Regions from separate parts of the Rhizobium sp. USDA 3886 genome, predicted to be linked through region 1. Evidence: predicted binding sites of a transcription regulator. Region 1 holds the regulator's gene; each other region holds the start of a gene.
The links. The regulator PhoB, encoded in region 1, activates phosphate uptake and scavenging genes when phosphate is short. The targets are predictions, from matches to a motif close to TGTCATNNANCTGTCAT.

Region 1 (3,193 bases):
GCGATCCTTCAGCGAGGCAAGGCCCTGGCGGAAGACGAGCGCCACATCGCGGACATGCTGCAGAAAGCCGTCGGCGAGGATGACGTCGAGCACCGCGCTGCCGACCGCCATGGCAAGCGGATTGCCGCCATAGGTGGAGCCATGCGTGCCGGCCTTCATGCCGGAGGCGGCATCCGCGGTCGCCAGGCAGGCGCCGAGCGGGAAGCCGCCGCCGATACCCTTCGCTACCGCCATGATATCCGGCGTGACGCCCGACCATTCGTGGGCAAAGAGTTTGCCGGTACGGCCAACGCCAGTCTGGACCTCATCGAGGATGAGCAGCAGACCCTTCTCATCGCAGATCTGGCGGAGTGCCTTCATGAACTCATGCGTCGCCGGACGGACACCGCCCTCGCCCTGCACCGGCTCTATGAGGATGCCGGCGGTCGCATCGGTGATCGCTGCGCGGACCGCCTCGATATCGCCGAAGGGGACCTGATCGAAGCCCGGCGCCTTCGGGCCGAAGCCCTCGAGATACTTCTCCTGACCGCCGGCGGCGATTGTCGCCAGCGTGCGGCCATGAAAGGCGCCTTCGAAGGTGATGATGTGGAAGCGCTCGGGATGACCGTTGGAATACTGATAGCGGCGCGCAGTCTTGATCGCGCATTCCAGCGCCTCGGCGCCGGAATTGGTGAAGAACACCTTGTCGGCGAAGGTGACGTCAGTCAGCCGCTTGGCAAGCGCTTCCTGGCCGGGAATTTCATAGATATTCGACAGGTGCCAAACCTTGTCGGCCTGCGCCTTCAGGGCTTCGACAACATGCGGATTGCCGTGGCCGACGGAAGTCACTGCAACGCCTGCGCCAAAATCCAGATATCGTTCGCCGCCTTCAGTGATCAGCCAAACGCCCTCACCTCGCTCGAACCGCAAAGGGGCGCGAGAATAGGTGTCATATAGCGGCGCGGCTTGAGCCATGGCGCGATCTCCTGTCATCGTTAGGGCAACCAGACTCCGGCTAAAAACCGGGTCCGAAAAATTAAAAATGCCGCCTTTCGGCGGCGAGTGCCACTATTGACGTTTCGCACCGCGATGTCAACAAAACTGCGGGCTTCGTGCGCCATGGGACCACCTCCCCGAACGAGGTCATTTATCAACAGCTAATGTTGCAGAAATGACTCGCTCGGGAAGCAAGTTGGGGAAAACTTGAAATTCGATTCATCCGGATTCCCGCGACTCTTGTCACGGAGTCAGCCTCACACTAGGTTAAAACTCAATTACTAGACTGCATGCGGCGGAACTAGTCACCACAATTGGTCAGGCGTTTCCTGCTTCGGATGTATCCGGAGCAAGGGTGGGGGATTCTGCCTTCACAACGCTAAACGGCGGAGACAGGGCATGAACTGGACAGACGAGCGAGTCGAAAAACTCAAAAAGCTTTGGTCCGAAGGACTGAGCGCGAGCCAGATCGCTGCGCAGCTCGGCGGAGTGAGCAGGAACGCGGTGATCGGCAAGGTCCACAGGCTTAGCCTTCCGGGCCGCGCCAAGGCCGGCGGCACCGCGGCGGCCGCACGCGCGCCGAAGCGTAATACCTCGGCTCCGCGCGCACCGAACTATGCATCGCGGATCGCGACCCGCACCGTCACGCGCCAGCAGGGCGCAACGATGCTCAAGGAAGAGATCGAAATCGATCTCATGGAGGAGGTAAACTATCGTCCGGCCGCAAACGTGGTCGTGCCGATCTCCCGCCGCCTCGGCCTGACGGAACTCACGGAACGCACCTGCAAGTGGCCGGTCGGCGATCCGCTGAAGGATGATTTCCACTTCTGCGGTTGCGATAGCCCGGACTCTTCACCCTACTGCAGCTATCATGCGCGCCTTGCCTATCAGCCGGTCAACGAGCGCCGCAGGACAGCAGCTCGCGCAAACTGAGCCGGATAAAAGACAAACGGAAACGGGCCTCGCGGGCCCGTTTTTTGATGTCCGGCAATGGAAGCGGCAATCAGGATTCCATGGAATATCCGGCACCGCGGACGGTGCGAATGACATCCTGCATGTTGGAGAAGTTCAGCGCCTTGCGCAGCCGGCCGACATGGACGTCCACAGTGCGCTCATCGACATAAATGTCGTGGCCCCAGACACCGTCCAGAAGCTGCGAACGCGAGAAAACGCGGCCGGGCGACGACATCAGGAATTCCAGGAGGCGGAATTCGGTGGGGCCGAGGCGAACTTCGCGGCTTTTGCGGTGAACACGATGCGTTTCGCGGTCGAGTTCGATGTCGCCGCATTTCAGCACCGTCGAGAGCACCTCAGGCTTGGCGCGGCGCAGCATCGCCCTGACGCGGGCAACGAGCTCCGGCGTCGAAAACGGCTTGACGACATAGTCGTCGGCGCCGGTCGAAAGGCCGCGGACGCGCTCGCTTTCCTCGCCGCGCGCCGTCAGCATGATGATCGGCAGGCGCTCGGTCTCCGGACGCATGCGCAGGCGGCGGCAAAGCTCTATGCCCGATACGCCCGGCAGCATCCAATCGAGGATCAAAAGGTCCGGCGTGCGCTCCTGAAGCCGGATTTCGGCCTCGTCGCCACGCAGGATGGTATCGACCTCGAAACCTTCGGCCTCAAGGTTATAGCGAAGAAGCACACTCAGTGCCTCTTCGTCTTCAACGACTGCAACTCTCGGGATCATTCGGTTCGGTCTCCTGAGGGCCGGTTCGGAATTGTCATTCCGTGACCGCGCCGACGGTGTTGGCAGTATCGTCCTTCGGACGTTCGCCTTCCGGCTGGGCGCCGGTCGCCATGTAATAGATCGTTTCGGCAATGTTGGTGGCATGGTCGCCGATGCGCTCGATGTTCTTGGCGCAGAAGAGAAGATGCGTGCAGCTGGTGATGTTGCGCGGATCTTCCATCATGTAGGTCAGAAGCTCGCGAAACAGCGAAGTGTACATCGCGTCGATTTCCTCGTCGCGCTCGCGGATCGACTTCGCCCTGTCGGCGGCACGGGTCGTATAGACGTCGAGCACTTCCTTGAGCTGGACGAGCGCCAGTTCGGAAAGATGCTCGAGGCCGCGGGCGAGCTTACGCGGAACGCCGGTGCTTTGCACCGCGATGACGCGCTTGGCCGTGTTCTTGCCGAGATCGCCGACGCGCTCAAGGTCGGCTGCGATACGGATCGAGCCCATGATCTCGCGAAGGTCGGAGGCCATCGGCTGGCGGCGGG
Region 2 (3,193 bases), 1.4 Mb from region 1:
CCAAGGGCGACTATGGCCAGAAATAACCTTTCTGAAACGTTTTAAGAAAAAGCTTGTCCCCTTCGCTCACAACCCATCGTAATTAAAGCCACCCGCATTCCCCTTAAATTCTAGGTCGTAGATTTTTAGCCAGCGTCATAGAACCGTTACCGTTAGGTGGTTCGGTCGCGCTTCAAAAAGACAAAGGACATACTGTGCGCCCCTACAAGCTTCGCCGCCTCGACAGGAATGATGCGTCGTCTTTCAGAGAAATTCGCCTTGAGGCTCTCGCGAACCATCCAGAGGCATTTGGCGCGTCATGGGAAGAAGAGCAGAGCCTATCTGAGGCGCGCTTCGCCGGTAGGCTTGAGAACGGCCTTGTGATCGGTGGGTTATCCGATGACGGAATCCTTGCCGGAACTATCGGCGTGTCAAAGTCCAAAGCCATCAAGACGCAACATATTGGATCGGTTTGGGGGATGTATGTCCGCCAGGAGGCGCGGGGCACTGGTCTTTCGCGCTTGCTGCTGAGTGCTGCGATTGACGAAGTTGGCACGACGCTACGTTCGCTCCGGCTTAGCGTCGTGTCATCCAACGTTCCGGCTATCCGGCTTTACAAATCCATGGGCTTTGAAGAATGGGCCGTCGAAGTCGAAGCTTTAAAGGTGGGCGATACTTATTATGATGAAATACTCATGCGGCTGGAAGTAGGTCCGCGATGACAGACGCCACGAGTCTAACGCCCATCACCACAACTAAATTGCTTCCGTGTTCACAACAAGAAAATCAGGCAGCCTGCGGCTCGAGCTGGCCGTCGCGATGCTCGATCGCCAGCGGGATGGCTTGAGCGTCGGCTATGGTGCTCCAGGTGATGAGCTCGAACGTGCCGTCCTCATGCTCGGCGATCGCCGTACAGCTCTCCACCCAGTCGCCGGTGTTGATGTAGCGCACGCCGTCCATGTCCTCGATCACGGCATGGTGGATATGGCCGCAGATGACGCCGTCGGCGCCATGCTTGCGGGCTTCGTCGGCCACGACGCGCTGGAACTCGCCGATGAAATTGACCGCGTGCTTCACCTGCAGCTTCGCCCAGGCGGAGAAGGACCAGTAGGGCATGCCCATCCGGCGGCGGATCGCGGCCAGCACGACGTTGATCTTGATCGCCGTGTCGTAAGCCCAGTCCCCGAGATAGGCGAGCAGGCGGGCGTTGCGGACGACGACGTCGAACTCGTCGCCATGCAGCACGAGATACTTTTTGCCGTCCGCGCCGTCATGCATCATCCGCTCGGCGACTTCGATGCCGCCGAAATGCATGCCCGGAAAGTCTCGCAGGAACTCGTCGTGATTGCCGGGGATGTAGACGACCCGCGTGCCCTTGCGCGCCTTGCGCAGCAGCTTCTGCACCACGTCGTTGCAGACCTGCGGCCAGTACCAACTGCGCTTCAGCCGCCAGCCGTCGACGATATCGCCGACGAGGAAGATCGTATCGGCGTCGTGATAGCGGAGAAAGTCGAGGAGGAAGTCCGCCTTCGCCGCCTTCGAGCCGAGATGCACATCGGAAATGAAGAGAGTACGGAAGTGTCGGGTATCCATATTGTCTTTCACAAGCGCTCCGCCTGCGTCCCATCGTTTCTGGTCTTCCAAAATCAGACTCGTGTTTCAGGAAGATGACAGATGCGCGAATTGGCACATGCGCAGCGCTCACGAGTTTTCCGCTTCGATCCCGAAATTCTGACTGTCCCTGCCAGCCGATTGATGTATGGAGAAGTCTTCAAAAGATGTGAGTGCGGCAGCGGAGACGGCAATGGATCATCAGGAAAAATCCAACACGGAGAAGAACGAGACCGGCGGAAACCTCGACGAACAGGCGCTTTTCTTCCATCGTTACCCCCGCCCCGGCAAACTTGAAATTCAGGCGATCAAGCCGCTCGGCAACCAGCGCGACCTGGCACTCGCCTATTCGCCCGGCGTTGCGGCGCCCTGCCTTGCGATCCGCGACAATCCGGAAACGGCTGCCGATTACACCTCGCGCGCCAATCTTGTTGCCGTCATCTCCAACGGCACGGCCGTTCTCGGCCTCGGCAATATCGGCCCGCTCGCCTCCAAGCCCGTCATGGAAGGCAAGGCCGTCCTCTTCAAGAAGTTCGCCGGCATCGACGTCTTCGACATCGAAATCGATGCCTTGACCGTCGATCAGATGGTCTCCACCATTGCCTCGCTCGAGCCGACCTTCGGCGGCATCAATCTCGAGGACATCAAGGCGCCCGAATGCTTTGAGGTCGAGCGCCAGCTCCGCGAGAAGATGAAGATCCCGGTCTTCCACGACGACCAACACGGCACGGCCATCATCGTCGCAGCCGCGATCCTGAACGGACTGGAACTCGCCGGCAAGAAGATCAAGGACGTGAAGATCGTCGCCTCCGGCGCGGGTGCCGCTGCGCTCGCCTGCCTCAATCTGCTGGTCGAGCTCGGCGCCAAGCGCAAAAATATCTGGGTCCACGATATCGAAGGCCTCGTCTATGAAGGCCGCACCGAACTGATGGACGAATGGAAGGCTGTCTACGCACAGAAGAGCGAGATGCGCACGCTCGCCGACAATATCGGCGGCGCCGATGTCTTCCTCGGTCTTTCGGCCGCGGGTGTCCTGAAGCCCGACCTGCTATCACAGATGGCGGACAAGCCGCTCATCATGGCGCTCGCCAATCCGACCCCTGAAATCATGCCGGACCTGGCGCGCGCCGCCCGCCCGGACGCAATGATCTGCACCGGCCGTTCGGACTTCCCGAACCAGGTGAACAACGTCCTCTGCTTCCCCTACATCTTCCGTGGCGCGCTCGATTGCGGCGCCACGGCCATCAACGAAGAAATGAAGCTTGCTGCCGTCAAGGCCATCGCGGGGCTTGCCCGCGAGGAAGTTTCGGACGTCGCGGCCCGCGCCTATTCCGGCGAGACGCCCATCTTTGGTCCGAATTACCTCATTCCCTCACCCTTCGATCCGCGTCTCATCCTGCGCATCGCCCCGGCTGTCGCCAAAGCCGCCGCCGAGACGGGCGTGGCATCCCGGCCGATTGCGGATTTCGACGCCTATCTCGATCAGTTGAACCGCTTCGTCTGGCGCTCGGGCTTCGTCATGAAGCCGATCTTCACCAGCGCCAAGCTTTCCGAGAAGAAACGCGTCATCTTCGCGGAAGGAGAAGACGAGCGCGTCCTGCGC
Region 3 (3,193 bases), 930 kb from region 1:
CGTCGTGCCCTTCCAGCCAGAACGTATCTTCCGGCAGCCCCGATTCGGCGCTCGTATCTCCGCCGGGCGCTGCGAGCCATGCCTGGGCTTGCGTATATTTGCCGCCCGACGATTGCGTTGGCGTGCGCATCGCCCTGACAAACCCATCCGGCAACAGCCGCTCGCCGTTCCAGACCCCATCCTGGAGCAGGAACTGTCCAAAACGCGCCCAGTCGCGTGCCGTCGCGTAGAGGTAGGAACTCCCCACAAAGGTTCCACGCGCATCGGCCTCCAGCACCGCGCTCGACATGCCGAGCGGCCTGAAAAGCGCGTCCCCCGGATAGGCGAAGGCCGTTTTCTGGTCGCCCACCCCGTCCATCCAGATTCGCGATAATAGGACCGCCGTGCCGCTCGAATAGCGGAAACGTTCGCCGGGTTTCGCCTCGAACGGCGCGTTGGCGGGCAGCGCAACCATATCGGGATCGAGATAGAGCATGCGCGTCACATCCGCGACATCGCCGTAATTCTCGTTGAAAGCGAGGCCGCTTTCCATGCCCAGTAGATCGCGGAGTTTGATCCGAGACCGCTCGTCATCCTTCCACTGCGGCAAGAGGCCGGCGGTGTCGAAATCGACCTTCCCGTCGAGCATGGCACGCCCGACAAGCGCAGCATTGACCGTCTTGGTCATCGACCAGCCGAGCAGCGGCGTCTTCGCATCGAACCCTTCCCCGTAGCGCTCCGCGACGATCCGGCCGTTGTGGACGACGACCATCGCCCGCATTTGCGGACCGGCCAGCACGTCATCTGCCAGCAGTGACGCAAGCTCTCCGTCGTTGGCGGCGGTGACACTTTCGCCTTCCGGCCATAGTTCCGCTTTTTCCTGAACAGACGGCAGCGGATCGGAAGGTGCGGCATTGGCGGCCACCTCGAAATCGCCATCCGGCACGCTCGTGCACCCAAGTGCCCCGCGATAGAGCGCATATCCGGGTGCGAAGAGCCCCAGGATGCGTGCCGTCACATGCCCTCGTTCCCGGTCAACCGAAACGCGCACCAACCGCAGCAGCGGATTTCCCGGCGCCTGCACATCGTTATGGAGCACCGCCTGCGGATCGCGGCCTGCCAGAAAGACGTTCGAGCAGACGATCTTCGCCGCATATCCGTCGCCCACGCGCAGCAGCTCCGGCGGACTGACGGAAAGCCAGGCCCCGCCTCCGATGACGATGACGGCGGAAGCCGTGGCAAGTGCCTTCAGGATACGCAGAACAGATCGCATGTCATTCCCTCCACGAACGGAGAGAAGCAGGAAATCTCTTCACAAAAAAGAGCACAATGGCGCGAGTGCCGTTTCGTCTCGGGCAATTCCTGTGGAAAGCGATGCCCACAGTCTGCGTCATCAAACTGTAGCAGGGACGCGCTACACGCCCTGAACGCTAAAAGGGTGACAGACTCACATGACGGAATTTGCACCGGATACCGGCTTCCGCAAGAACCGGAAACTCAAGGACGCTCTTCTCCGCCACAAGGCATTTTCCAAGGACGGGTTTTCGGAACGGCTTTTCGGCCTGCTCTTTTCCGGCCTTGTCTATCCGCAGATTTGGGAAGACCCGGATCTCGATATGCAGGCGATGGAACTGCAGGCGCATCACCGCATCGTCACGATCGGATCTGGCGGCTGCAACATGCTAGCCTATCTCTCCAAGGCGCCAGCCTCCATCGACGTGGTCGATCTCAACCCCCATCATATCGCGCTGAACCGCCTGAAGCTTGCCGCCTTCAAGCATCTTCCCCGCCACACCGACCTCGTGCGCTTCCTCGCCATGCCTAACGAGCGCTCGAACAGCCAGGCCTTCGACCACTTCCTGTCGCCCAAGCTCGATGAAGCATCCCGCACCTATTGGAACGGCCGCAAGTTCGGCCGCCGCCGCGTCACCGTCTTCGACCGCAATATCTATGAGACCGGCCTGCTTGGCCGCTTTATCGGCGCGGCCCATCTGCTCGCTCGCCTGCACGGGGTTGATCTCAAGCAGATGACGAAGACCCGCTCGATCCGCGAGCAGCGCCAGTTCTTCGAGGAGCAGGTTGCGCCACTCTTCGAAAAGCCGGTGGTGCGCTGGATTACCGGGCGCAAGAGCTCGCTCTTCGGTCTCGGCATTCCGCCGCAGCAATATGACGAGCTTGCCAGCCTGGCCGCCGATCAGTCGATCGCACCGGTGCTGAAGCATCGCCTCGAAAAGCTCGCCTGCCATTTTCCGATGCGCGAAAACTATTTCGCCTGGCAAGCCTTCGCCCGCCGCTATGCCTCGGATGACGAAGGCCCGCTGCCGACCTATCTGAAGCCGGAGCACTACGAGGTGATCCGCGCCAATGTCGATCGTGTCAACGTCCATCATGCAAGCTTCACCGAGCTTCTCGCCAAGGAACCGGCCGCCTCCCGCGACCGCTATATTCTGCTCGACGCGCAGGACTGGATGACCGATCAACAGCTGAACGATCTCTGGGCGGAAATTACCCGCACCGCCCGCCCCGGCGCCCGCGTCATCTTCCGCACGGCGGCCGAAAAGAGCGTCATCGAGGGCCGTCTTTCACATGCGGTCCGCGATCAGTGGGAATATTCCGAAGAGAAGTCCCGTGATATGACTGCGCTCGACCGTTCGGCCATCTATGGCGGCTTCCACATCTACGGGAAGAAAGCGTGACCGAAATCCGCACCGTCGTGGACGAGAAAGCCGAAAAGCATGCCGATCTCATGGACGGCATGTACCGCTATCAGCGACACATCTACGATCTGACGCGCAAGTACTACCTGCTCGGCCGCGACCGCACGATCCGCAATCTGGACGTTCCAGAAGGCGGCACGCTGCTCGAAGTCGGCTGCGGCACGGGCCGAAATCTGGCGCTCGCGCATCGGCTGTTTCCCGGCGCCAAACTCTATGGCCTCGACATTTCGCAGGAAATGCTGATTTCGGCGCGCAAGACATTCGCTACAAAGGCCGCTGTTGCCGATTTTCGCGTTGCCGACGCGACTGCCTTCACGCCACGGGAGTTCGGCGTCGGCGGCTTCGACCGCATCCTCATCTCCTATGCGCTCTCGATGATTCCCGATTGGGAACGCGCCGTCGATGCGGCGATCGCCGCATTGAACCCCGGTGGGCAGCTGCACATCGTCGATTTCGGCCAGCAGGAGGGGTTGCCGGCCTGGTTCAGGGCGATGCTG
Region 4 (3,193 bases), 2.2 Mb from region 1:
GCCTGCGTCCGCCAAAGGCCTGCATCTTGGTGCCGAGCGAGGCGCTCATCAGCACGTGCCGGATATTGACGAGCAGCGCTGCAAAACCGGCGCTCGTCCACGAGGCCGGATGCATCCAGATATCCATCGCCACGAACTGCGATCCGCCGGCAAAGACCAGTGCGCTCATCAGCGCCGTCTCCACCGGAGAAAGCCCCTTGGTGGCTGCAACCGCGCCGAAGACGACGCCGATCGGTATGACGGCAGCGATCAGCGGCGAAATGGCCCGCATGCCCCCCAGAAACTCCGCCCATTTTCCATTCCCGTTCACAATAGGATCTCCGATTTGCTGGGAGGTCTTAGAATGGAGATGAATGGCCGTCTTGAACGAAAGTGATTACCGCGCGCGGTATTGGCCGGGCGTCACTCCGGTGCGCGCCTTGAAATGCCGGCTGAAATGCGCCTGGTCGGCGAAGCCGCATTCGAGGGCAATCTCGGCCGGCTGTCCGCCGGCCTGCAGCTTGCGCCGGGCAACGCGAATGCGGATATCGGTGAGGAAGGCGTGCGGCGTGATGTGGAATTCCTTGCGGAAGGCGCGGATCAGGTGCGCGCGGCTGAGGTCTGCCACCGCGGCGAGCTCTTCAAGCCCGACATCGGAAACGTAGTTTTCCATCAGGTAATCGCGGGCGCGCTGCACGGCGGATCGCTCCCGCGTATCGACCGGCACGATGATCGAACTGCCGTGATGCCGGAACATGGCCTCGAGCACGAGAAACATGCCCTGGCTGGTTTCCAGCGCGCCGGCGCCCGATTCCAGCGCGCGATGGGCATCGTGAAAAGCGTCGGCGAGCAGCGGATCGTGAAGGATCTGCTTGCCGAAGGCAGGCGTACCGCCGAAGGTGCGGCCGGTGACGTCCTCCAGGATTTCACGGAAGAGCGACATGTCCGGATAAATCATCCGGTAGCGATAGCCGCCCTCGACAGGCGCGCCGTCATGGATTTCGCCGGGATTGATCAGGTAGAGATCGCCAGGCCCTGAGCTTTCGCGTGTGCCCCTGATGGTCGCGATCTGGCTGCCGCTTTCGATGGCGCCGATGCTGAAGGTCTCGTGGGCGTGCGGTGCAAACTCATGCGTGAGGAACGTCGCGCTCAGGCACTCCATGCCACCGAACCGGCTGTCACGCCAGAATCGCGTCGTCTCCGCTCGCGACAGCGGCATGGCCCCGGTCGCCTGTTCCTGGGAGATGTTGTCCATCACCCGGATATAGCATCTTCGGGCCACCCGTTCTTGAACAAAAGTGATCAGGCGATCTTGCGCGCGCTAACCTTGCCCATCGGATGCAGCGAATGGACCCGGAACGGCCCGCCGGTGCCTTCCTCGATCATCAGTGCGATGTTGGCGACAGCGACCGGTTCCGCAAGGACAGCGTCGAAGACACTGCTGAGCGCCTGCTCGATGCGCGGCATGTCGACAAGATTGACTGGCCCCGTCAAGGGCATATGGAAGCGGAATTCGTCCATTACATAGGGATAGCCCCAGCGATACAGGTTGGCGAACTGCGCGGCCGAAAGCCCGTCCGGATCGCTGCGCTCGATCTCCGCCTCGGAGAGCGGCGCACGGAAGCGATCGAAATGCTGCACGACTGCGGAAGCGAGATAATGCATGTGATCGCAGGGAACCGACGGCACGAGGCTGAAATAATTGCGCAGGCGCGCCACTTCGACGCTTGGAATTAGGAATGGCTGCAGACTGCCGGAGAAGCGCATCATTTCACGCAAGAGTTGTGATTCCGAAACATCCGGTGCAAGATAGAACGGAGCCTTCAACACGCCATGGAAGCCGTAGCGGCGCGGCACGGCGGTATGGAATGCGATCTCGTGGATGCCGATGCCGCGAATGGCTGGAGGTTCGACCATCTCGCCGGAAAAGACGTTGCGGCCAAGCCAATTGGCCGCCACCTGGGTGAGCGGATCGCTCGGCGCAGGCGTGAAGCAAATGGCATAGCGCATGCAATCTCCTCGATCGAAGGAAGGCGCGCGGGCGATTCCGGCGCCGTCGATGCGCAAGCAGATAGGTGATTTGCATGACAGAATAACGAAAAGAACCGGCTTCTAATTCACGTTTAACGTGAAGCAACCACGATGTGGCTCGAAAGCGCGAAATTTTCCGGCAGAACGAAGGGTGCGGACCGGCCCGCCGCCATATGCATGGCAGCTTCCGCAAGGCGGTGAGCGAGACCGAAACTGACCTTGAAGCCGCCGGTCAAGGCGATGAGCTTCGGATACGCCGGATGCGGGCCGATCATCGGATCACGGTCGATCGCCTTCGGACGCAGGCCGGCCCAACGCGCGATGACCGGGGCATCCCGAAGCACCGGGACCATCTCGCGCGCGGCCTCGACCAGCCCGTCGAGCTGGGCATCCGTCGACGCCGGATCGTCAAAACGGTTCTCGCTGGTGCTGCCGATGGCAGCATGGCCACCCTCATGGGAAACGACATAAAGGCCGTCGCGGAAGATGGTTGGAAAGGCGGGATCGACATCAGCCTTCAGTAAGGCCGCCTGCCCCTTGACCGGCTGACCGAGCGGCTTGACGAGTCCGGGCGTGAACTGTTGCAGAAGCGGAAACGACCGGTAACCCGCGGCGATAATGCAGCGGCCGAACGCAATCTTTCTTCCGCCAACATAGGCAAGCCCGCGTTCTGGTTCGAGGCCGCCGACTGCTTCATTCTCGATGATGCTCACATTCTTCGCCTGGCGGAGAAAGGCGACAAGAGTGGCAACCAGCTCGCGGGGCGCGACGCGGGCGGCGAGCGTATCGTGCACGAAGCCGCTTTCGCCAGCGGCAGGATCGATCCAGTCCGCGACCGGCGGAGCATCCGCGACATGCCAGTAGAAGTCGCGGCCGCCCTGATGCCAATGCGTTTCGGCATCGGCGGAATGGGTAAGCGCGATCTTGCGCAGGTGCGGCTTCGGTAGCGGGATGATGCGGCCCGAGCGGCGGTAGCCGGCGGATAGGCCGGTCGCGGCTTCGATCGCGGCGATCTCGCTTTCGAGGGAAACCAGCGCATCGAACTGGAACTGCTTCTTGGCATTCCATTTGTCCGGCATATGCGGCATCAGCGCCCCAAGCAGGCCGCCGCTGGCGCCCTGCCCCAACGCGCCTGCGTCGGCGAGCAGCGTATCAATGCCAAGGCGTTCGGCATGCACCGCCG

Region 2: the regulator PhoB is predicted to act here: its motif matches at 1,636-1,652, upstream of ACZ9BX_RS05935 (UDP-2,3-diacylglucosamine diphosphatase).
Region 3: the regulator PhoB is predicted to act here: its motif matches at 1,368-1,384, upstream of ACZ9BX_RS08370 (BtaA family protein).
Region 4: the regulator PhoB is predicted to act here: its motif matches at 2,064-2,080, upstream of ACZ9BX_RS01555 (DUF1045 domain-containing protein).

The regions. Positions count from the first base shown of each region.
Region 1 is NZ_JBWCDC010000001.1:2,517,293-2,520,485, forward strand. It holds gene ACZ9BX_RS12930 (acetylornithine transaminase) at 1-954, opposite strand, end outside; gene ACZ9BX_RS12935 (GcrA family cell cycle regulator) at 1,375-1,908, shown strand; gene phoB (phosphate regulon transcriptional regulator PhoB) at 1,979-2,662, opposite strand; gene phoU (phosphate signaling complex protein PhoU) at 2,697-3,193, opposite strand, start outside.
Region 2 is NZ_JBWCDC010000001.1:1,148,322-1,151,514, forward strand. It holds gene ACZ9BX_RS05930 (N-acetyltransferase family protein) at 195-701, shown strand; gene ACZ9BX_RS05935 (UDP-2,3-diacylglucosamine diphosphatase) at 766-1,572, opposite strand; gene ACZ9BX_RS05940 (NADP-dependent malic enzyme) at 1,784-3,193, shown strand, end outside.
Region 3 is NZ_JBWCDC010000001.1:1,591,355-1,594,547, forward strand. It holds gene ACZ9BX_RS08365 (serine hydrolase domain-containing protein) at 1-1,252, opposite strand, end outside; gene ACZ9BX_RS08370 (BtaA family protein) at 1,431-2,675, shown strand; gene ACZ9BX_RS08375 (class I SAM-dependent methyltransferase) at 2,726-3,193, shown strand, end outside.
Region 4 is NZ_JBWCDC010000001.1:316,882-320,074, reverse strand. It holds gene ACZ9BX_RS01565 (AzlC family ABC transporter permease) at 1-271, opposite strand, end outside; gene ACZ9BX_RS01560 (AraC family transcriptional regulator) at 377-1,234, opposite strand; gene ACZ9BX_RS01555 (DUF1045 domain-containing protein) at 1,282-1,989, opposite strand; gene ACZ9BX_RS01550 (NAD(P)/FAD-dependent oxidoreductase) at 2,103-3,193, opposite strand, start outside.